Regions from separate parts of the Lentibacillus sp. genome, predicted to be linked through region 2. Evidence: a T-box and tRNA genes for the amino acid it is inferred to sense, from the RefSeq annotation. Region 2 holds a T-box; the other holds one or more tRNA genes.
The links. The T-box of region 2 lies ahead of glyQ (glycine--tRNA ligase subunit alpha). A T-box ahead of a tRNA ligase gene usually reads a tRNA of that ligase, here a tRNA-Gly.

Region 1 (12,314 bases), on a different contig from region 2:
AGTGAACGTCTCGAAGGATTAATGGAAGACGGGGGCATTAGCGGCTGCAGTAACGCACAAAACTGTGTGCAGGTTTGCCCTAAAGGTATTCCATTGACAACATCGATCGCCGCAATGAACCGTGCAACGAACATTCAGGCATTCAAGAACTTCTTTGGCAGTGATGAAGCTCATTAAACTATGAAACTCTGAATCTCATGACCCTTGTCAGGCGTTGACAGGGGTCATTTTACCAGGGGGGACAGTCAAGTTGAGTAAGGTTTCATATATTGAAAATATGGAAAGTTGGCGGTCTGAGTTTTCTTTCTATATTCCTATCAAAATACGTTTTTCTGAAACGGACATGTTCGGGCATGTGAATAATGTATCACCATTTATTTATTTTGAGGAGGGACGTATTGAATTTCTAAAGTCCATCGGTATGTTTAATAATGATTACAGTGGAGGGATGCCCATTGTGGCAGATCTGCAATGCGATTATCTTAAACAGATGTATTTCAATGAGGAATTGCGCCTGTATGTTAAAGCTGATTATATCGGTACGACCTCATTTGATGTCCATTACATGGGTATAAACGGTGAAGGCGACCTCTGTCTGGCAGGACGGGGAAGAATGGTCTACATACATCCGGAGACCGGTAAACCGGTACCTTTATCCGACTCCATGAAAAGCAGTTTGCAGGCTAAATAGTGGTTCGTTATTTATAATGAAAAAAACCGACTTCCTTTAAGAAAGTCGGTTTTTTTCAGAGTTTCAACTCCCCCATGCGGAGAAGTTCTACCACTGCTTGCGATCGCCCCTTGACTCCTAATTTTTGCATTGAATTGGAAATGTGGTTCCGGACCGTTTTTTCAGATATGAACAATTCCTGGGCAATTTCCTTTGTTGTCTTATCTTGTACTAAGAGCTCGAAAACTTCTTTTTCACGTTTCGTTAGTAGCTGCTTTGGTTTGTACTTGTTGTCCTTCAAATGATAACCCCTCCTTGCTGTCAAAGAGCTGCATATGAAGGGTGAATTATTTAGTCACTATTAGCGTATGAAAATATGTGTAAACGGTGAGCACATTTTGAAAGGAAGTTTAATATTATGGCAGTAGTCCATTACATAAATTTTTCTCTCACATAATTCACTCTCCTTATTCATAGGAAACACTGCTATTTTTGTCATGATATGTTAAAATACGTATACGAAAATGGAATATTTCTGAGGGGGTCACCCGTATTGAATCATGAAATATCAGCAGAAACCATTGCGAATCTCGAAAAACGATTACGTTACATATCAGGTTTAATCAAGCAGAACGGGCGTAAAATACTGAACCATTACCCGATCACTTCACCGCAATTTATCGCCCTGCAGTTTTTAATTGAGGAAGATTTGACAATTGGTGAGCTGTCAAATAAAAATGGATTAGCATTCAGTACTACAACAGATCTGGTGGACCGGCTGGAAAAGAACAAGCTTGTTGAACGGGTAAGGGATACAAATGATCGGCGTGTCGTAAGGATTCATATTTTGTCAAAAGGCCGCACGATAATAGAAGAGGTTATCGGGAAACGTCAAGAATATTTGGGTGACATTTTGGAAAATTTTTCAAAGGATCAGACAGAATCATTAAATGAAATGCTTACGTTTTTGTATGAGGAAATGCAGCACGTCAATCATAAATAACAGCATGAAGAGGCGATTATTTTGAATCAGGCAATAGGTGTAATTGATTCCGGAGTAGGCGGTCTGACGGTTGTCCATGAGTTAATGCGGCAGCTGCCAAAAGAAAGTCTGATTTATTTGGGTGATACGCTCAGGTGTCCATACGGGCCGCGATCAGAAGGTGAGATCAAAACATTTACGTGGGAGTTGGCAGATTTCCTGCTTGAAAAAAATATTAAATTGCTTGTTGTAGCATGTAATACGGCTACAGCTTTTACGTTGGAGGAACTTAAGAAACATCTGTCAATTCCCGTTATTGGGGTTATCAAACCCGGGGCACGGGCAGCTGTCAAGTTTACAAAAAACAGCCACATAGGTGTCATCGGCACGGAAGGAACTATCCGAAGCAACGCCTATCCACGGGCATTGAAAAGTATTAGCGCTTATCTCCGCGTTAATTCGCTGGCATGCCCATTATTTGTGCCTATGGTTGAACAAGGCGTACTGTCGGGAACAGAGGCTGAGCAGATGGTTGGGGAGACCCTTTTGCCGATGAAGGAACAAAACCATATTGATACACTGATACTTGGTTGTACACATTATCCGTTAATCAAAGATACCATTCAAAAAGTGATCGGCAGTCAGGTCACGGTGATTTCCTCAAGCGAAGAAACAGCACGTGAGGTCAGCACTATCCTTGAGTTTTATGGTCAATTATATAATGGAACGATATCACCGGCACATCGTTTTTATACAACGGGAGAAATGGGCGTTTTTGCAAAGATCACAGAAGGGATTTTCAAAGAATCAGCTGAGTATTTTCAGTCTGTTACAATTGAAAGAGCTGTTCTTCCATACTAAATTGCGATTTGTTCAATTAACATTCAATGGTAAAAAGCGTGCCATTGAATGAAGTTTCATTTTAATACAGGATCCTCCCTGATAGTTATTTCTCAGGGGGGATTTAATTTTTTGTTTACAGGTTGGTCTAAAATTCTGATGAGCTCGTATATATAATAGTACAAACCATCGTAGGAGGGAAAAACATGCAGAAGCGCAGTCCATTGTTGTTATTGAGCCTAACGGTGTTTCTCACTATTATATTATCCGGATGTTTTCAGGGAGAGCAATCATTGGGTAACAAAGGAGAAATTGACCCGCCAAAGGATGCTGAAGCTGTCGATGATTTAGCGAATGAAACAAGCGGTAAAGCAAGTAAAGAAGAAGAAAATCAAAAAGGAGAAGAGGGTCAAAAGAAAACTAAAGGAGACACACCTTCAGCAACAGTAGACCGCCAGTTATATTTGCTTGATGCAAATGGAATGGTGGCGTCGCAGACTCTGGAACTGCCTCAACCTGAATCGAATACGGTAGCAGAACAGTCATTGGAATATCTTGTGAAAGATGGACCGGTCACATCGTTGCTGCCAAATGGTTTTCAGGCAGTTTTACCTGCCGGAACGCAAATTCTCGGATTGGATCTGCAGGATGATGGAACGATGATTGTTGATGTTTCCGAGGATTTCAAGAATTATAAAGCAGAAAATGAGCAGGAAATACTGCAGGCTATGACATATACAGTGACACAGTTTGAAAATGTGGATAGGATGAAACTGCGGATTAATGGAAAGAAGCAGGGCACCATGCCTGTTGATGGCACACCTATTGGTGACGGCTATTCAAGAGTTAATGGCATAAATCTGGTTCAATCCAATACGGTAGACTTGCTGGGGGCAGAACCGGTAACACTGTACTATCCGTCAGCTCAAGGCGAGAACAAGTATTTTGTTCCTGTAACCCAGCACATTGATGTTGAAGACAATAATCTGTATGGGTCCACGATTCAGGCTTTAATGCAAGGGCCGGTACCCGAAACTAATTTACAGCACGTTTTTAACAGCTCTGTACAATTGACCACTGATCCAAGTTTGAAAGAAGGTGTGCTTGAGGTGATCTTCAACCAGGATGTGTTGCAGGATACCGATAAGGCGGTTATTTCCAACGAGGTCATGGAAAGCCTTGTACGGACTTTGACACAGGATGAAGCGGTCGAGGCAGTGGAAGTGAAAGTGGAAGATGTCGAGACACTGTTTAATGAAAATGGTGAGCCATATACGGAGCCTGTTACCAAACAAACATTTATTTCAACAGAAAAATTGTAGTGCGAAAGGCTGCCAAAAAGCAAGCTCAAAAGGCTGCAGAGAGCAGTCTTTTTTTCTTTTAGCCTGGATTCATAATTCATGTGTCTTTGTAAAAAATATGTTAGGATAATTGATGTGATGATGCATAATGAAGGAGGCATAGGTTTTATTGAGATATGATCAGCGGCAACACAATGAATTGCGGCCTGTAACCATAACACCGGGTTTTGTTAAACATCCGGAAGGGTCTGTACTTATCGAATTTGGGGATACAAAAGTAATTTGCAATGCAAGTATTGAAGATCGTGTGCCCCCTTTTATGCGCGGTCAGGGGAAAGGCTGGATCACTGCAGAATATGCGATGCTTCCCCGGGCAACAGAACAGCGGAATATCCGCGAATCCTCCAAGGGTAAAGTCAGCGGACGGACGATGGAAATCCAGCGTTTAATCGGACGTGCTCTACGATCGGTTGTAGACTTGAATCAAATTGGCGAACGTACTGTATGGATTGACTGTGATGTTATCCAAGCTGATGGAGGCACGCGTACAGCCTCAATAACCGGGGCATTCGTTGCTGTTGTTATGGCGTTTGATAAATTACTTGAAGCTAAAACGATTAAAAAAATGCCTGTTACAGATTTTTTGGCAGCTATTTCAGTTGGTATTGCACCGGATGGGACAGAACTGCTCGATTTAAATTATAAAGAAGACTCTGAAGCCTCTGTCGATATGAACGTGGTGATGACAGGCGGAGGGGAGTTTATTGAAATCCAGGGAACCGGTGAAGAAGCAACATTCACCGGCGATCAGCTGCAGACGATGCTTGACCTGGCCGGCAGCGGAGTGGAGGATTTAAATGTCATTCAAAAATCGATACTGGGTAAACTTGCTGACCGGATCGGGGAGACAAAAAAGAAAAAAGCAAAGGAAGACTCACCATGAACGAAATGATTATTGCGACGAAAAATAGTGGTAAAGCGAAAGAATTTAAAACATTTTTTGCTGAATATGGTATAAAAGCAGTGTCACTTTCTGAACTTTCCCATGAAATTGAAGACATTGAGGAAACAGGTTCGACATTTGAGAAAAATGCTGAATTGAAAGCCGAACAAATAGCGGAATTGCTGCAGTCCCCCGTGCTGGCTGACGATTCCGGTATGGTGGTGGATGCACTGGATGGGCGGCCTGGCGTTTTTTCAGCCAGATTCGCCGGTGAACCGAAAGATGATCAGAAGAACATTGATAAAGTGCTGGCTGAATTGCTGGATGTGGAAGCGGCCAATCGCACAGCACGGTTCGTGTGTGTGCTGGCAGTATCTGCCCCAGGTGAAGAAACGGTGTTTAGAAAAGGATACTGTGATGGCAGAATTGCTGATACACAGGCGGGTCATAACGGGTTCGGCTATGATCCGATATTTATACCAAAAGGCTATTCAGAAACGATGGCACAACTTTCTTCGGACGTAAAGAATCAGATCAGCCACCGGAGTGATGCTATTCGTCAATTACGGGATTGGGTCAAAAATTTGCGGTAATCAAATGAGGTGATATTATGCCAAGCGTATTGATTGTCAGTGACAGTCATGGTTCGACAGAAGAACTTGAAACGATCAACAAACGTCATAAGACTGAACATAAAATTCATTGTGGTGACTCAGAGCTTGAAATGGATGCCCCGGCACTCGAAGGTTTTATCAAAGTTACCGGGAATTGTGATGTTGATGCCAGATTTCCTGAGGAACAGGTAAGCACGATAGATCGTCTTACTTTTTTTATTGCACATGGCCACTTACATCAGGTAAAATCGAACCCGCTTGCGATTGCCTATCGCGCTGAAGAACAACATGCGCAAGTGATCTGTTTTGGTCATACACATATTGCCGGTGCGGAAAAAATCGGCAATCAATTACTGATAAATCCGGGAAGCATTTTGCTGCCGCGAACGAGACCGGAAAAAACATACGCCATTATGGAATGGGAAACGCTGGATGAAATTGAAGTTCATTTTTACACGGTTGACGGGGAACTAGTTGAGGATTTATCCTTAAGGACCTCTCTGTCGTAAAGCAATAATCTAGTTAAGAAATCGGCTCCGTTGCCGGTTTCTGCTACTCTATCCATGTTGAAACCGAATGAATAACGTATTTCGTCAAACTATTGACAAATCGACTGATAGTGCATATAATAATCTTTGTCCGTCAAAAACGAAGACTTGATACGTATTTTGCGGGTGTAGTTTAGTGGTAAAACCTCAGCCTTCCAAGCTGATGTCGTGGGTTCGATTCCCATCACCCGCTCCATATACATAAATGATGTCCCAGTAGCTCAGTAGGATAGAGCAATAGCCTTCTAAGCTATGGGTCGCAGGTTCGAATCCTGCCTGGGACGTATACCAGCCTGAGAAACCCCGAGTATTCAAAGTGGGTTTCTTTTTTCATACACAATGAAAACAGTTCCGGGTTGCATGTTTTAATTTCCTTGATCCGGGGTATGGCTATTTATTAAAGCAACTGATACTGAAAGGAGTGAATTTATGGAAGGTAACAGGGAAAATGTCATTCTTTTCCCGAAATGGCGGACAGCCCTGGAAGAAGAAAGCCTCGTGGCACTGAAAGAGAAAAGATATAAAGAAGCACTGGTCAAACTTGATCAGCTTCTGGAATTCGATGTTAAAAATCATGAGATAATCATCGGGAAGCTGATGTGTCTGATGGAACTCAATCGGTATAAAGAAGCACAGGATTTCTGTGAGGGGTTATTAATACATAAAGATGAAAATTACTATCAATACGTCCACATTTACTTAACGATTTTATTTCAGACGAGTCAATACCATTTATTAATGGATCAGGTCGAGCAGGAAAAAGAAAAAAACACTGTACCTGATGATATGAAAGAACAGTTCCAGCAGCTTTATGATATGAGCCGAAAGATGCGGCATGATATCCGGATTGAAAAGGCCCCCGAATACATAAATGAATTGTTTAAAGCAGTTGAAGAGGAAAATCATGTCTATCAGTACAGGCTTGTTGAACAAATCCGTAAAATGGATCTGACCCCGACAGGGAAGGAAAAAGCTCTCTTAACAGATGACCGGGTCCATCCGGTTGCGAAAACAGGCGTTTTTATATGGTTGCAGGAAAAGGATTTTTCTGAGAGAGTTTGGATACATAAATTGGGCAGTAAATATCAGGCAGCGCCGGAAGACACACCTAAGTTAGATTCTCATCCAATTGTGAAACAGATATTGTCATCCATAAGCGATGAGGAACAGAAAAATCCAACCTTATACCGGTTAATGGAACAGGTATTGCATCATTATCTCTACGTGCGTTATCCGTTAATGCCAGCGGAAGATGAAGCCCCGTCTATCGCTGAAGCATTAATGAAAATTGGTGAAGATTATCTGGATATACATAAGGGAACCACTGAAAACGGAGATGACAGTTTAAACCTATATATGGATGAGATTAAAATGTGTGAAGCTTTATATTCCACAATCATAGAAGTGTAGACAGCAAATCAGTTGCCGGGTTGCTTGAAAGGCCACATAATTATGTTATAATAAGATGGTTGAAATTTTGCTCCTTATCAATCGGACGTATTGTAATACACCGTCATCATTAATGGAATAATAGATTTTGGAGGGTATGTTATGTCAGCAAAATGGGAAAAACAAGAAGGAAATCAAGGGGTACTGACGATTGAAGTAAGTGCCGACGAATTTGATAAAGCGCTAGATCAAGCGTTTAAAAAAGTTGTAAAAGATGTCCAAATTCCCGGCTTCCGTAAAGGGAAAGTACCGCGTAAAATTTTTGAAAAACGCTTTGGCGTCGAGTCACTTTATCAGGATGCAGTTGATATTGTGCTGCCTGATGCCTACGCAAATGCTATTGAAGAAACGGAAATTGAACCGATTGAGCAGCCGGAAGTTGATATCGAGGAAATTGAGCAAGGTAAAGATCTCATTTTCAAGGCTACCGTCAACGTTAAACCGGAGGTTGATTTAGGTGAGTATAAAGGACTTGAAGTCGAAGAACAGTCAGTTGACGTCACAGACGAAGATGTAGACCACGAAATCGAGCATCAGCGCGAACATCATGCTGAACTGATCGTTAAAGAAGAAGGATCTGTTGAGGAAGGCGACACTGTTGTCATGGATTTCGAGGGCTTTATTGACGGCGAAGCATTTGAAGGCGGTAAAGGCGAAGATTACTCGCTGGAAATTGGGTCAAGTCAATTCATCCCAGGCTTTGAAGAGGAATTGGTCGGTAAATCTTCAGGTGAAGAAACTGAAATAACTGTCACATTCCCCGAAGACTATCATGCTGAGCACCTGGCAGGAAAAGATGCTGTATTTAACGTAAAAATTCACGACATTAAAACAAAAGAACTGCCGGAGTTAGATGATGAATTTGCCAAAGATGTTGATGAAGAAGTCGAAACACTTGATGAACTGAAAGAGAAGAAAAAAGAAGAACTTCAGAGTCAAAGAGAACAGGATGCCGAGAATCAAAAGCGCGAAACATTGATTGAAAAAGCTTCTGATAATGCAGAAGTTACCGTTCCTGATGCCATGATTGAAACGGAATTAGACCGTATGCTCCAGGAATTTGAACAGCGTCTGCAAATGCAGGGTATGACATTGGATATGTATTTCCAGTTCTCGGGGCAGGACAAAGACGCGCTGAAAGAACAAATGCGCGACGATGCGGAAAAACGTGTTAAAACAAACTTAACACTTGAAGCTATTTTCAATGAAGAGAATCTTGAAGTGACAGACGACGATGTTGAAGAAGAGCTGGGCAATATGGCATCGATGTATGGAACTGATGTCGATCAGCTTAAACAGATGCTTGGCGGAAATACCGACGCGCTTAAAGAGGAACTCAAATCGAGAAAATCAATTGAGTTTTTGGTCGAGCATAGTAAGACTGTATAAAAAGCAGCTCAATTTAATAAACATGTTAAAGCAAGGTGTGATGATTCGCACCTTGCTTTCGAGTTTATTTCGCCTTAATGTGGAGCAAACCCTACTTCAATATTCCTAAAAATTAAGAAAGATAAGCGTGGGAATCAGGGCTTTGCTTTATGAAGTTTTCTTTCGATGATTGTTATCTATCATGGCCAGTGAACATACGATAACTAAAGGATTACAATACTGAGCTACGGTGTTTTTAAAAAATCGGCTTCTGCAGAAGAGTTATTATTTTGTTTTCACAAATTGATTTGGTATGATGACGTTAAGTTGAAATTACACAAAAACAGGAATCAGATTTAAACTTTTAGGAGTGAAAATGTAATGTTTAAATTTAACGAAGAAAAAGGACAATTAAAATGTTCGTTTTGCGGCAAAAGTCAGGATCAGGTCCGTAAATTAGTAGCCGGTCCAGGCGTTTATATATGTGATGAATGTATTGAACTATGCACTGAAATCGTGGAAGAGGAACTTGGGACCGAGGAAGCTACTGAGTTTGAAGAACTTCCAAAGCCAAGAGAAATTAATGAAACACTAGCTGATTATGTCATTGGCCAGGAGGATGCAAAGAAGAATTTGTCTGTGGCGGTATACAATCATTATAAGCGGATAAATACAACCAAGAACAGTGCCGATGATGTTGAATTGGCTAAAAGTAATATTGCCATGCTCGGTCCGACCGGATCTGGTAAGACATTGCTGGCTCAAACGCTTGCCAGAATCCTGAATGTTCCGTTTGCGATGGCTGATGCAACGTCACTGACCGAGGCGGGCTATGTCGGGGAAGATGTTGAAAATATTCTGCTGAAATTGATTCAGGCAGCCGATTATGATGTGGAAAAAGCGGAGAAAGGCATCATCTATATCGATGAAATTGACAAGGTTGCCCGTAAATCAGAAAATCCTTCCATCACCCGTGATGTATCAGGCGAGGGTGTACAGCAGGCACTCCTGAAAATTTTGGAAGGTACAGTGGCCAGTGTACCGCCTCAAGGTGGGCGCAAGCACCCGCATCAGGAGTTTATTCAAATTGATACAAGCAACGTATTATTTATTGTTGGGGGTGCCTTTGATGGTATTGATCAGATCGTTAAACGCCGTTTGGGCAAAAAAGTTATCGGCTTCGGTTCTGATCAAGAGCAAGAAGATTTGGATCAAAGCCAACTGCTTCAGAAAGTATTGCCGGAGGATTTGCTGCGCTACGGTCTGATACCGGAATTTATCGGTAGAATCCCCGTCATTGGAAGCCTGACACCGCTTGATGAGGATGCTTTGGTAGAAATCCTGACAAAACCGAAAAACGCACTCGTTAAACAGTATGTAAAACTGTTTGAAATTGATGATGTTGAGCTTGAATTCGAGGATGAAGCGCTCAGAGCAATTGCAAACAGAGCCATTGAGCGGAAAACCGGTGCACGTGGTCTGCGCTCGATTATTGAAGGTATCATGCTGGATGTCATGTTTGAACTTCCATCCCGCGACGATATTGAAAAGTGCATCATTACAAAAGATACGGTTGAAATGGAAAATGGAAGACCAAAATTGGTGTTCCGGGATGGTACTGTAAGGGATGAGAACGATAAACTCCCAAGAGAGAGTGCATAACTCAGATGAATGAAATTTAATAATCCGGGACTGACATTTGCGGATATTCTCTGTTCAAATAAATTTCGAGGAGAAAGCAGATGTCAGTCTCTTTCTATGTTAACTTGAGTAATTTTTTCCTCACAGGCAACACTAATTATCAGCTATAATTATTTACAAATAAGCAGGTTTTCTATAGACTTTAAACAATAACGAAATATACATAAAGTGAAACTTCATTCAGTGGAGTGCTTTTCTCCACTGAATGTTAGTTGAACCGAATCGGGCATTTAAGGTCAGTTGGCCGCCGTTTTTCGGCGGGTTACTGACCGTTATATGCGGGGAAAAATTCCAGTATAGATGGAGGTATACATAATAATGACCAAAGAATCAGCACAATTGCCTCTCCTGCCGCTAAGGGGACTGCTCGTCTTTCCATCTATGGTATTGCATCTGGATGTTGGACGTGACAAATCTGTCGCGGCTCTGGAAAAAGCAATGATGGAGGATCAGACGATATTTCTGGCAGCTCAGAACCAAGTCAGTCTGGATAAACCTGAGTCAAAAGATATTTATCGGGTAGGCACAGTGGCATATGTCAAACAAATGCTGAAACTCCCCAATGGCACGATACGTGTTTTAGTGGAAGGGCTCCGCCGCGGGGAAATCACCCGTTTTATCGATGAAAATGAGGAGTTTACAGTCGAATTTAATGAGCTGGAAGATGAACATGGCGAAGAGAATGAAGAAGAAGCGCTTATGCGTTCCCTGCTCAGACAATTCGAACAATACATAAAAGTTTCACAGAAAATAACCAAAGAAACACTGGCCACCGTTTCTGATATTGATGAACCAAGCAGGCTTGCCGATATTGTGACATCACATCTATCCCTGAAAATAAAAGACAAACAGGATTTATTGGAAATGGTGAATGTTAAAGAGCGCCTGCAGCATCTGATTCAACTTATTACAGATGAGAAGAAAGTTCTTGATTTGGAAAAGAAAATCGGTCAGCGTGTCCAAACATCGATGGAAAAAACACAAAAAGAATATTATTTGCGCGAACAGTTAAAGGCAATCCAGAAAGAACTGGGTGAAAAGGAGGGCAAATCCGGCGAAGCGGAACAGCTGAGAGAAAAAGTTGAAGCATCCGATATGCCGAAACGTATCATCGATGTGGCTAAAAAGGAACTGGACCGGTTCGAAAAAGTTCCGCAAAGTTCTGCTGAAAGCTCGGTCATACGAAATTATATTGAATGGCTTTTGGCACTTCCTTGGACCGAAAAAACAGAGGACACGATTGAGGTCGATAAAGCTCAGGATATACTTGATGAAGATCATTATGGTCTTGATAAGGTAAAAGAACGTATTTTGGAGTACTTGGCAGTCCAAAAATTAACACAATCGATCAAAGGCCCGATACTTTGCCTTGTTGGGCCGCCGGGTGTTGGCAAGACGTCTTTGGCTAAGTCAATTGCCCGTTCAATCAACCGAAATTTTGTCCGCATTTCGCTTGGGGGCATTCGAGATGAAGCTGAAATCCGCGGACACCGGCGTACATACATTGGTGCTATGCCAGGCAGAATTATTCAGGGGATGAAAAATGCCAAAACAGTCAACCCGGTATTTTTGCTTGATGAAGTTGATAAAATGGCCAGTGATTTTCGAGGCGATCCGTCTTCAGCAATGCTCGAGGTGCTGGACCCGGAACAAAACAGCAACTTCAGTGATCATTTCATTGAAGAAACGTATGACTTATCGAACGTACTGTTTGTTGCCACCGCCAATTTTGTCAATGATATTCCGGGACCGTTATTGGACCGGATGGAGCTTATAACGATTGCAGGCTATACTGAAGTTGAAAAATTGCATATTGCGAAAGAACATCTGTTTCCAAAACAGCTGAAAGAAAATGGACTGCAAAAAGGGAATCTGCAGATACGTGACGATGCTCTTTT
Region 2 (12,314 bases):
GAATGAATTCTGGTCCACAACAAACAAAGTCCCCACATCTTCAAGAAACATTGTTGAAATGGCATCATATACAGAAGCATTCTCTTTGACGACAATCGGGACTGACTGATATTCATAAACTTTAAACTGCTTTATTTTTTCAGTCAACAGTTCCGTTCCTGTCTTTCCGGTATAAAAATAACCTACCCGGGGTCTGGCTTCCAAGAAACCTGCCATCGTCAAAATGGCCAAATCCGGACGCAATGTTGCCCGTGTTAGATTCAATTTTTCTGCTATATTTTCGCCTGTTATTGGCCCATTTTCTTTTACAATGCCGAGAATCTGTTCTTGTCTGTTCGATAATTCCACTTTTTCACCACCTGATTGCTCAAATGTGTCATACTGTTTTTAAATATTATACACGTTTAACAGTGAAAAAGGAAATAGTGACATTCTTAAAAATGCTGTTTCCATTCAATTGCTGACAAGTCCGCATAAGTACAAATTAAAGCCGCAATATTATTCAGCAGAGCCAGGCGATTATTGCGGATTGCCTCCACATCGGTCATAACCATATTATGGTCAAAGAAATCATGAATCGGCTGTGACAATTTTCCCAGTTGACGCAATGCATTTGCAGCTTCCTGATTATTATTTGCACTTTCGTAGTCATCCTTCACTGTTAAATAGGTTTCATACAGCTTTTGTTCCGAGTCCGTCTCAAAAATTCCCCGGCTGATTGTTAAGAGATCCGTTTTAGAAGCCAGGTTCAACACGCGGACAAGTGCTTCCTGTACCGGCTTAAACTCCGGATTATTCCGTTCATATGATAAGTTTTCAGCTTTTGCAGCCAGATATGGAATAATCCCGATTCCGTTATATAAAACTGCTTGGATAACATCCGGTTGAATAGCGGATTCTTTTAAAAGATACGTAATCCGATGACTGAAGAACCGTTTTATTTCGGTTCTAGATTTTTCTTTTTCCGACACACCAGTATTTGAATCCTTATACTGCTGTTCAGCCAAATTCAGTAACGACTCAACAGTTATATTCCAATTGTATGCCTTAAGTATTTTTAAAACACCAGTTGCCTGCCTTCGCAGTGCGTATGGATCCTGGGAACCGCTTGGAATCAGTCCCGCAAAAATACATCCTACAATCGTATCGATTTTATCAGCAATGCTGACAATTGCACCTTCGACAGTTTCAGGAAGTACGCCATCTGACTGAACAGGAAGATAATGCTCTGCCACAGCCCTTGCAGCAGCTTGCTCCTCGCCGGCATTAAGGGCATACGTTTCGCCGATGATCCCCTGCAGATTTGTAAATTCATCAACCATATTTGTCGGCAGATCAAACTTGCATATTTCGGCTGCCCTAAGTGTGTTTGAACGGGTTTCTTCATTGAGATTGAGCCATTTTGTCAATTGATCTGAGATGGCTGTAATCCGTTTGACTTTATCACCAATTGTTCCAAGTTTCTCCTGAAATACAATCCGCTCCAGCTTTTCCAAGTAATAATTGATTGGCTGTTTCTGATCTTCTTCAAAAAAGAACTGGGCATCCGATAACCTCGCATGCAATACTTTTTCATTTCCTTTGACAACCGTATTAAGTGCATAGCCATCCCCATTTCTAACACCAACAAAGTATGGAAGCAATTTACTGTCTTTTGATTGGACAGGGAAATAACGCTGGTGTTCCTTCATCGACGTTATCAGCACTTCAGGCGGAAGTGACAAATAAGATTCATCGAATGAACCGACAAACACAGTAGGATATTCCACCAGATTGCACACTTCATTAAGCAGTTCATCGTCTTCCGGAATTCGAAAGCCGTGTTCGGCTTCAGCTTTTCTCAAGCCATCAATAATCATTTGTCTGCGTTTTTCCGGATTAACAATAACATACTGACCTTCCAGCGCTTTCTCATATTCATCAGGTGCGGATAACGTCGTCATTTTTCCTAAAAAGCGATGACCATACGTACGGTTATCTGCCTTGACACCGGCCACTTCAAACGGAATGAGGTCATGACCGAATAATGCTGCAATCCAGCGGACAGGGCGCGCATACCGCAATGATTGTTCTCCCCAGCGCATGTTTTTCTTGAATTGGATAGATGTAATGATCTCATTGAACTGCGGCAATAATTCATGTGTTGGCTTACCGATAATTTGCTTTTTGACAAAGATGTACGTCGTCCCTTTTACATCCTTCGTATAAATATCATCTACGGCTTGTCCCTGGCCTTTTGTAAAACCGACTGCGGCTTTTGTCCAATTCCCGTCTTCATCCTGGGCGATTTTTAATGCCGGCCCTTTCACTTCTTCCTCCAATGATGTTTGTTCTTCTGCAACGTCTTTGATCAATACGGCCAATCTTCGCGGGGTTGAAAAAGAAACAATCGATGTATAGGAAATCCGTAAGTCGTTAAACCAGTTTCCCGTTTTAGTCAGCAGCTGATTTTCAGCGTCATCCACAAAGCGTGCCGGGAGTTCCTCGAGTCCAATTTCTACCAGTACATCTTTAGTCATTATTCTGCCTCCTTGTTCAGCATTGGAAAGCCCAGACGTTCCCGTTCTGCAACATATGCTTTGGAAATACTTCTGGCAAGATTGCGAATTCTGGCAATATACCCTGTCCGTTCAGTTACTGCAATAACGCCTTTTGCATCAAGCAAATTAAATGTGTGGGAACATTTTAATACATAATCATACGCAGGGAATACCAATCCTTTTTCCATCGTTATTCTAGCTTCGTTCTCGTACATTGTGAAGAGCTGAAAAAGCATATCCGTATCAGATTCTTCGAAGGCGTATTTTGAATGTTCATATTCCGGCTGGAAAAAAATATCATTGATACTGACGCCGTCGGTCCATTCCAGATCAAAGACGTTTTCTTTATCTTGAATATAGGAGGCCAGACGTTCAATCCCATATGTCAGCTCAACTGAAACGGGATTGGCTTCGAGTCCGCCGATTTGCTGAAAATAAGTGAATTGGGTGATTTCCATGCCATCCAGCCATACTTCCCAGCCCAGCCCGGAAGCTCCAAGGGTAGGATTTTCCCAATCGTCCTCCACAAACCGAATATCATGTTCTAATGGATTAATTCCCAGTGCTTCAAGTGATTGAAGATATAATTCCTGAATGTTATCCGGTGATGGTTTCATAATGACTTGATACTGATGATGCTGGTACAGGCGGTTTGGGTTCTGACCATATCTCCCATCCGCAGGACGTCGTGACGGTTCAACATATGCCACATTCCATGGCTCCGGACCCAGGCTTCTAAGCAGAGTCATCGGTGACATTGTCCCAGCTCCTTTCTCCACATCGTATGCCTGCATGAGAATACAATTTTGGTCAGACCAATGTTTTTGCAGTGTCAAAATTATCTCCTGAATTGTCATTAATATATCCTCCATATCATTTATGAAATTAAAAACCCCGTCCCTATGCAAGTATTGCACCTGCATAGGGACGGGGGTTAATCCGCGGTTCCACCCTATTTGCTCTTACGCAAGAGCCGCTTTATTCCAATTGTTCAGGAGCGCCATTCCTTATGTTCTGTTATCCAGCTTCCACCGTCCCGGACTCGCTTGCAACAGTAAACAATAAGTACTTTTCTCCGTCAGCACAATACTTAAACCTGTTAGATTTATGTACAAAAATATTACGATAAGACGCGCTTATTGTCAAGAAATCAGGTTATTTCAGTTTATCGAGCTGCTTCAAAAATCGTTTTGTTTTGAGATAATAGCCGCCATACTGATCATAATATGCATCCATAATATCACGGAGCAGCTTTTTGTTTTCCGGCTTCACTGAAATGGTTCCAATCCGTTCCAGTTCAACTTCGGAAAATATATGAAATAAGCGTGCCAGGTTGTTCGGAAGTGGAATTGCATTCATGTCGATATGCTGGCATGCGGCACAGAGCAAACCGCCTTCCGCTATTGAAAACGCAAAGAACCCATCTTTATTACCGCAGCTGACACATTTATCCACGCTTGGTGCGAAGCCGCCTTCTTTAAAAAGTTTTAATTCATACATCATAATAGGAATATCAGCATCGTCATATTCCGCAATCCAATTCAACGTCTGATAAAGCTGATCAAAAAGATAATGGTCGGGTGAATGAGAGTCTGTTAATTTATCGGTCAGCTCAACAATATAGGATGCATATGCTGTCTTGATAATATCTTCCCGGATACGTCGCAATGAATTGAGAACATCGCCTTGTTGTATGGTACTCAGACCCGAACTAAGATAAATAAAAAAATCACCATATATGAATGGCTGCGTGACAGCAGCCATTCTGCTTTTTGGTTTTTTTGCACCTCTGGCTATTGCTGATATCTTACCAGCTTTATCACTGAAGATTGTCACAATCTTGTGTGTTTCGCCATAATCCTGTGTCTTCATGACAATACCCTGCATTTTTTCGAGCAATCCGTATCACCTTCTTAACAGTGCAGATGACTCATCATGATTCTGAATTGAGGGAATTCCTTTTTTCTTTTTGCTGGTTCCCGGTTTGTTCAATTGATTCATTTTTTTCAAGCTCTTTTAACAACAAATAGGTTTCAATGTTTCCTGTCTGACTAAATAATTTCCATGTTAAGTCGATCACAAGAAACCCCGCCTTTCCATAATGTGTTCACTATTAGATTTTCCACAGGCGCTGAATCAATGAGTTTTAAAATTTACCAAGTATGTTAATACTCGTCACTCCGGAAGCCGAATTCATGAAGCTGGGATTGTTTATTGCGCCAATCTCTCCGGACTCTCACCCAAAGCTCCAGATACACTTTTAATCCGAGAAGTGCCTCAATATCTTTTCGGGCATTTCTGCCGATATTCTTAAGCATTGTACCCTGTTTGCCGATCACGATCCCTTTTTGCGTCTGACGTTCAGTTACAATCGTTGCCTGGATAAAGACACTATTAGACGCCCTTTCTTCCATGTTTTCAAGTACAACCGCAATTGAATGCGGAACTTCTTCTCTGGTTAACTCCAGCACCTTTTCACGTATTAATTCAGTGATAATAAACCGCTCCGGATGATCGGTTACATGATCTTCAGGATAATATTGCGGGCCTTCGGGTATATGTTTTTTTAGTTCACCAAGCAAATGCGTCAGATTATCGCCTTGCAGTGCGGAAATTGGAATAACTTCTTCAAAATCATATTTATCTTTATAAATATCGATTAGAGGCAACAGATCATCGGGATGTACAAGGTCGATTTTATTAATGACAAGAAAAACCGGTCGCTTAATTTTTTGCAGCCTGTCCAGTATGTATTGATCCCCTTTTCCATAGCCTTCCTTTGCGTTAATCATAAACAGCACGGCATCGACTTCATTTAAGGTGTCTTCAGCCGTCTTTACCATAAAATTTCCTAAATGATGCTTCGGTTTATGGATTCCCGGTGTGTCAATGAATACCAGCTGAGCATCATCGGAGGTGAGCACGCCCTGGATCCGATTGCGCGTTGTCTGTGCTTTATCACTCATGATCGCAATTTTTTGCCCGATCATTTGATTCATGAACGTTGATTTTCCGACGTTTGGCCTGCCGATTATAGCAATAAATCCTGATTTAAAATTACCTGCCATGATGTTTCCTCCGAGACGTATAATTTGAATATTTTTCTATTGATATTTTTATCATACTATAAAATCAAGCATGTTTCATGCAATTGGACAAAACCATTCAAAAGAACAGTTTTTGCAACAAAATGCGACAAGTTAAAAAACCTTCAGCTATGGAAGGTTCAGGTCGATACTATTTAAATAATTTCATGAGTTCGGGGAGAAAAACAAATAAACCCACCGCAACAGCAATAAGTGCGGAAACCAGTACAGCACCTGCTGCAAGATCTTTGATTGCTTTTGCCTGCGGATGTATCTCCGGCTTTAAATAATCAATCATTTTTTCAACAGCTGTATTCAACATTTCAGCAACCAGAACCAAACCAATTGCGAACAAAACCATTATCCATTTTAATACTGTCAAACGAAAGACAAATCCGGCTGAAATAACGCCCAAAGCGGCTATAAGGTGTATCCTGAAATTCAGTTCAGTTCTGACAACGGCTTTGAGGCCATCCCATGCATGTGAAAACCCAAATAATGATCCCTTCCGTTTATCGCTCAATGCCAAATTCATCCAAAATATCATCTTGTTTTCGGAACATTTCAGTTTCATCTTCCTTGTTCATATGATCATAGCCAAGCAGATGGAGAAAACCATGAACAGACAGGAAACTCAGTTCCCTTTCAAGTGAGTGCCCATATTCTTCGGCCTGTTCTTTGGCTTTATCAACCGAGATAACAATATCACCCAGCACAAGCGGCAGAGCTTCACCGATAATCTCCACCTCATCCGTCACTTTTTCCTGCATCGCGAACGAAATGACATCTGTCGGTCTATCCTGCTGGCGATAGTTCCGGTTGATTTCTTTAATTTCCTGATTGCTGACAAACGTAACCGAAACTTCGGCTTCATTGGCAATTTCTTCTTTTTTCGCTGTAAATACCAGTAAACGCTGCAGTAGATCAACGTAATCGGAAGGTACAGATTTTGTCTGATCATGAAAATCAATATGCATGATTTAGCCTCCTTGACAGGATATTGCATTCTTAAATGGAAGATTCCTTTCAATGTTCACCAATGGTCTGATACAGAATATCCGATTAATCGGGCATTCGTGCAGTTGCCCATCCATCAACATGATTAATATGGAAATAAGACACGCTTGGCCCGTGGATCTTACGCTGCTTTAGGCTTCAGTTCGCGTTTTCATAGGCATCAATTATTTTTTGTACTAAAGGATGACGAACAACGTCTGTTCCGTCGAAATGGATAAATGAGAGTCCCTCGACAGATGCTAAAAGCCGTTTGACTACTTGTAGTCCTGATTGCACCCCATTGGGCAAATCGATTTGGGTTATGTCACCGTTAATGACCATTTTGGAACCAAATCCAAGCCGAGTCAAAAACATTTTCATTTGCTCTGGTGTGGTATTTTGCGCTTCATCCAGTATTACAAACGCATCATCAAGCGTTCGTCCGCGCATGTATGCTAATGGTGCAATTTCAATCGTGTCGCGCTCGATTAATCTATAGGTATGCTCACTTCCAAACACATCGTGTAAAGCATCATATAAAGGCCTTAGATACGGATCCACTTTTTCCTTTAAATCACCCGGCAAGAAGCCTAAGCTTTCACCTGCTTCAACTGCAGGGCGTGTTAAAATAATCCGTTTAACATCCCCGTTTTTTAAGGCATGCACGGCCATAACAACTGCCAGATACGTTTTGCCGGTACCGGCCGGACCGATGCCAAAGACCAGATCATGGGCCTTAATGGCATCTGTATAACGCTTCTGTCCCAATGTCTGAACACGGATTGATTTCCCTCTTGCATTCTTGGTTATTTCGTCTTCAAAGAGGGTTTCAAATTGATTTATCTTTCCTTTCTTAGCCAGATCAACTGCATAGACAACATCCCTTTCAGTGATGTCGAGCCCCTTCCTTACAATCGACAGCAATGTCAAAAGAATTTCTTCTGCCAGTGCTGTACTTTCACTGCTGCCTGAAACACTTACCTGCTCTCCCCTTGTAATAAGAGAGACGTTAAGAAGTTCTTCAATCTGTTTTAAATATTTATCATTGGTCCCAAACAATGCCAGTGCTTCATTTGGACCTGATAGCTGTAACTCGATTGTTTTCAAGTTATTCGGCATAATCAATCTCCTTGGTCGATTGGTTCTTGTTTAACAATATCTTCTTCAACAGCCATATATAAGATTAATTTAACTTTACCACTCTCGATGGTTTCTTGCAAAATATTTTCAGAAATTATTTCCGCTTCAGGCCCCAGCCTTAACTGCAATTCATTTTTAGCTTGTTTTACCCCGATATCAACAGCCTCAGCTTTGCTCCTTTTTGTCCCATAATATTTTTTTTCGCTTATCGTTGTTTCCATCAATGATACCGGTAGTTTCCATTTGAATAAATAAAGATCTTTTTCATGCCGGTCCCGATGAATATCTTGATACTCCGGGTCTCCAAATCCCCAGACAGGAAATTCAATGCCGCCTAATTTCAAATGATATTTCGTTTCGGTATCACCTGTCAGACGCTCATGACTCGCCTTCAGCGGTACTGTCACTTCAGTTTCATACCATGTTTTTGCAATAACTTCGCCTTCTGCCGGAATCAGCTCATACGTGTCGTCTTTTTCTTCACCACTTTCATCGTTGTCATCTTTTTTCTCAAATTGTATTTTTCCGGAAACAAGTACATCCCCCGGATCGACAAAATCGTTCACTTGGACTCTTGGCTGTCCCTTGGCAACGTACATGTCTTCAATCACCCCTTTTTTGGAAGCCACAAGGTGTCTTGGACCTTCAACTTCTTCTTCCTCAACGATCGTTTTTTCCACGCCTTCCAATCTGAAGCTTGTCCCATTTTGTTTAATGCCAACCCAAAGCAGCTCAGGTATATCATTTATTAATCGCTGCTGAATATCACTTGGTGAATCTAAAGAGAATGCCCATGTCCCCTGGTGTATTCCATATTCCTCCAATTTATCACTGATTTTCTCCTCAATATCCTTTGGGACGCCAGTTATCTTGACTTCCCAAATAATATTGGATAAGAAAAAAATGAGCAATATACTTAGCAAAAGACCAATAAGCAGCTCTTTTTTCCGGGAAAAATGCTTGATCAAAAATGGGACACCGCGTTTATTTGTAAAGGTCAACTTATAATCAGTCCCGCGCCTCGCTTGCTTTAACGCGGTAAGATCCCTTAATTTTATATTTCCGGCACAAGACGTTTCAGACTTTTTTTCCACGTTCCAAACGACAATATCCCGTTCAATACATTTCTGGAAGAACAGCTCCGGATCTTTGCCCTCAACCAGGACTGTTATAAACCCCGTCATTGAAGAACCTTGTATATGTTTCATTTCCTCCTCCTAAAATCGATTTACTAAGATATAAAGTGAAACTTCATGCAGTGGGGCGCTTTTCCCCACCTGAATGTTAGTTGAACAGAATCGGACATGTACGGGCAGCTGGCCTACCATTGATTACTCCTGATTTCCTTGGCAAATTGAAGTGGGGGGTCTGGCTCCCCGTTAAGGGGGGATAAATTTCACTTCTTCTATGGTACCTTCAAGTAAAATCTCTTCAGGCAGCATCATTTTCAATACAAATTGACTTCCGGTTATTTGTATATAGCCTTTATGCGACTTAAGTCTCAATTCCGTATCAGAATAAACGGTTAGCCCCTTATGATTTTCAATATAGATATGAAGCTGGCCAATCATTGTAATCCTGGGCAGCTCCATCATGACATCTGAAGGAAGTGAAAAATATTTTGATAGCCATGGCCTGATCTTCTGTTGCCATTTCTTCACTGATGAGGCCCCCCTCTCACCATATGTTTATGAATTGAACGGCCGGATAAGAACAAAAAAGAACCAATACCGGACAGTTTTTCAGCCTGTCTGATATTGGTTCTTATTGGTTCTATTGGGTTTTCCTTACTTTTTCCGTTGAGCAACAATACTCCGATACGGTTTCACTGCTCTTGGCTGTCCCAAAACCTCCGACATGATAACACCATTGATTAAACCTGTACGCGTTAAGTTGTTATTCATGGTTTTCCTTAGTTTTTGGTGTTCATTTGATAAATCAGTATCCGGTGTCCGGCTTTTATCGCTGATTATCGCATGATGTTCTCGTTCTGTATCCTGGTGTTCTTTTGTGCTCATCCGATCAGCCAATTGCTTGCGCTGTTCATTCTGCTGCTCTTCAATTGAAGGAGCAGAAACAGTCGTCTGTGTCCCGGTTTCATTCTCCGTGCTGCTGTGGCTTTGTCCACCGCCAGAGGGAGCAGGTGCAGGGCCTGGCGGGTTGTTTTTTCGCTTCGGAATCGGTGTATCTGTATCTGCTTTATCCTTGAATAAACCCGAAGCTGTTGCAATAATTGCAAGGATGATCAGAATGACTTCCATCTTAACCCTCCTTGTGCTTGAGCAGTGAAATTACTCGTTATGATTGTCATCATTTTCCTCATTATCCTGAGTTAATTTCCCGATTGTACCACGCATATCGGTATCAGCATCAATGTTCTTATAATTCATATAATCCATGACGCCCATATTTCCGGAACGTAATGCTTCTGCAAGTGCACGTGGCACATCTGCTTCTGCTTCAACAACTTTTGCACGCATTTCTTCAATCCGGGCCACCATTTCCTGTTCTTGTGCGACAGCCATAGCGCGTCTTTCTTCCGCTTTTGCCTGGGCAATATTTTTGTCAGCTTCAGCCTGATCTGTCTGAAGAATCGCACCGATATTTTTCCCAATATCCACGTCGGCGATGTCAATCGACAGAATTTCAAATGCTGTACCTGCATCCAATCCTCTGCCTAAAATATTATGCGAGATGGCATCTGGATTTTCCAGTACCTTTGTATGTGCCTCTGAACTGCCAATGGTACTTACAACACCTTCACCGACACGAGCAATTACTGTATCTTCCCCGGCACCACCGACAAGCCGGTCAATATTCGCCCGAACAGTGATACGTGCTTTTGCTTTGACTTCGATGCCATCAATTGCAATACCGGCAATAAAAGGTGTTTCGATAACTTTCGGGTTAACACTCATCTGCACGGCATCCAATACATCACGGCCCGCCAGATCAATAGCTGCCGCTCGCTCAAATGACAATTGGATATTGGCACGATGCGCGGCGATAAGAGCATTTACCACACGATCAACGTTCCCGCCAGCCAAATAGTGGCTTTCCAGCTGATTCGTCGAAACATCAAGTCCCGCTTTATGTGATTTGATCAGCGGGTTAATGACCCTTGACGGTACAACCCGGCGCAAACGCATCCCGATAAGTGTAAAAATACCTACTTTTACCCCTGCAGCCAAAGCACTGATCCAGAGCATAACTGGAATAAAAGTAAACAGCACTGCCAGAGCAATTATAATGATCGCGATGACAATAATTGGCATCAGTTGTTCAATACTCATGCAAATTCCTCCTGTTTTTCTATGTTTTTACCTCACGTACTACAACTCGAACGCCTTCCACTTTAACAACTTTGACCATCTGTTCTTTTTCAATAAATCCTCCCTCTGTCACGACATCCAATCGTTCGTCTCCAAACAGGGCAGTCCCTGATGGGCGAAGCTGCGTTAAAGTTATGCCCTCCAGACCAATTAATTCAAGACGGTTCTCAGAAGATACATAACCCAGTTCTGTTGATGTCTGATCGGTTAATATCATACGACGGAAGAATCCTTTATTTCCTCCCATCGTTTTAAATAAGATAATGGAAGCAATAATCGTAACAATAAAAGCAATACTGATACTCATCGCCATATGTCCTATATCCTGACCTGACATGATGAGTGAGGCGATAATCGCTCCAATACCAATCAAACCAGCAATTCCTCCCGGCAAAAATAACTCTGCGACAACTAAACCAACACCCAGAATCAATAATACCAGCGCTTCCATGCCGGCCAAACCCGCAACCATATGTCCGTAAAAAAATAGGATTAATGCCAGTGCCCCCATGATACCGGGGATTCCAAACCCGGGGGAAAACAATTCTGCTACCAGACCAAGACTGGCAATTGACAGCAGAATTGGCACTACAACAGGATTTGTGATAAACCGTGCTATCTGTTCAGATATGGTCATCTCTTGTTCAGCAACAGTCGCATTACTAAGACCTAATGCTTCAAGAAGCTCTGTGCGATCTTCAACGGTACCATTTGAATAGCCGACTTCTGCAGCTGATTCGGGACCGAGTGTCAGGTATTTGCCTTCTTCAGCAGCATACTCCGGAAGATCAATGCTTGGATCCGCCATAGCTGCAGCGTAAAGCGGATCGCGGCCTTTCGACTCTGCTGCACTCTTCATGGCTGAGAGCCACGCCGATTGGGCTTTTTTATCTGCAGCTGTTCCATCCTGGTTGATGACGCCGCTTGCTCCCATAGTGGCATGAGGCTTCATGTAAATATTATCCGTATTTAATGCAATATAAGAGCCTGCAGATAATGCCCTGTTTACAATAAAAGATGTTGTTTCAAGCTCCAAATTTTGCATTAGTTCACCGATTTGTTCAGCAGCCGCGACAGCGCCACCCGGGGTATCAATTTCAAAAATAATATGATCGGCACCTTCTTGTTCAGCATCTTCCGTTGCCCGTGTCAGGAACGCTTCAAGTCCTTTCTCAACTTCATTTTCTATCGGGATAACATAAACCAGTTTCCCGCCGCCC

Region 1: it encodes a tRNA-Gly, which carries the amino acid that the T-box ahead of glyQ (glycine--tRNA ligase subunit alpha) is inferred to sense. The anticodon was not compared.

The regions. Positions count from the first base shown of each region.
Region 1 covers NZ_DATGTT010000052.1:56,701-69,014, reverse strand. Annotated here, with positions in the region: gene sdhB (succinate dehydrogenase iron-sulfur subunit) at 1-177, shown strand, start outside; gene VK097_RS09355 (acyl-CoA thioesterase) at 251-691, shown strand; gene VK097_RS09350 (helix-turn-helix domain-containing protein) at 747-971, opposite strand; gene VK097_RS09345 (MarR family winged helix-turn-helix transcriptional regulator) at 1,224-1,673, shown strand; gene racE (glutamate racemase) at 1,695-2,513, shown strand; gene VK097_RS09335 (GerMN domain-containing protein) at 2,699-3,814, shown strand; gene rph (ribonuclease PH) at 3,963-4,736, shown strand; gene VK097_RS09325 (XTP/dITP diphosphatase) at 4,733-5,329, shown strand; gene VK097_RS09320 (metallophosphoesterase family protein) at 5,347-5,859, shown strand; tRNA gene VK097_RS09315 (tRNA-Gly) at 6,021-6,094, shown strand; tRNA gene VK097_RS09310 (tRNA-Arg) at 6,109-6,182, shown strand; gene VK097_RS09305 (tetratricopeptide repeat protein) at 6,328-7,308, shown strand; gene tig (trigger factor) at 7,450-8,736, shown strand; gene clpX (ATP-dependent protease ATP-binding subunit ClpX) at 9,097-10,377, shown strand; gene lon (endopeptidase La) at 10,735-12,314, shown strand, end outside.
Region 2 covers NZ_DATGTT010000010.1:53,828-66,141, reverse strand. Annotated here, with positions in the region: gene ccpN (transcriptional regulator CcpN) at 1-348, opposite strand, end outside; gene glyS (glycine--tRNA ligase subunit beta) at 435-2,519, opposite strand; gene glyQ (glycine--tRNA ligase subunit alpha) at 2,519-3,397, opposite strand; T-box leader at 3,461-3,631, opposite strand; gene recO (DNA repair protein RecO) at 3,696-4,439, opposite strand; gene VK097_RS01685 (YqzL family protein) at 4,474-4,620, opposite strand; gene era (GTPase Era) at 4,706-5,608, opposite strand; gene VK097_RS01675 (diacylglycerol kinase family protein) at 5,778-6,149, opposite strand; gene ybeY (rRNA maturation RNase YbeY) at 6,139-6,603, opposite strand; gene VK097_RS01665 (PhoH family protein) at 6,782-7,741, opposite strand; gene yqfD (sporulation protein YqfD) at 7,744-8,970, opposite strand; gene yqfC (sporulation protein YqfC) at 9,142-9,423, opposite strand; gene VK097_RS01650 (YqfB family membrane protein) at 9,550-10,023, opposite strand; gene floA (flotillin-like protein FloA) at 10,054-11,055, opposite strand; gene VK097_RS01640 (NfeD family protein) at 11,075-12,314, opposite strand, start outside.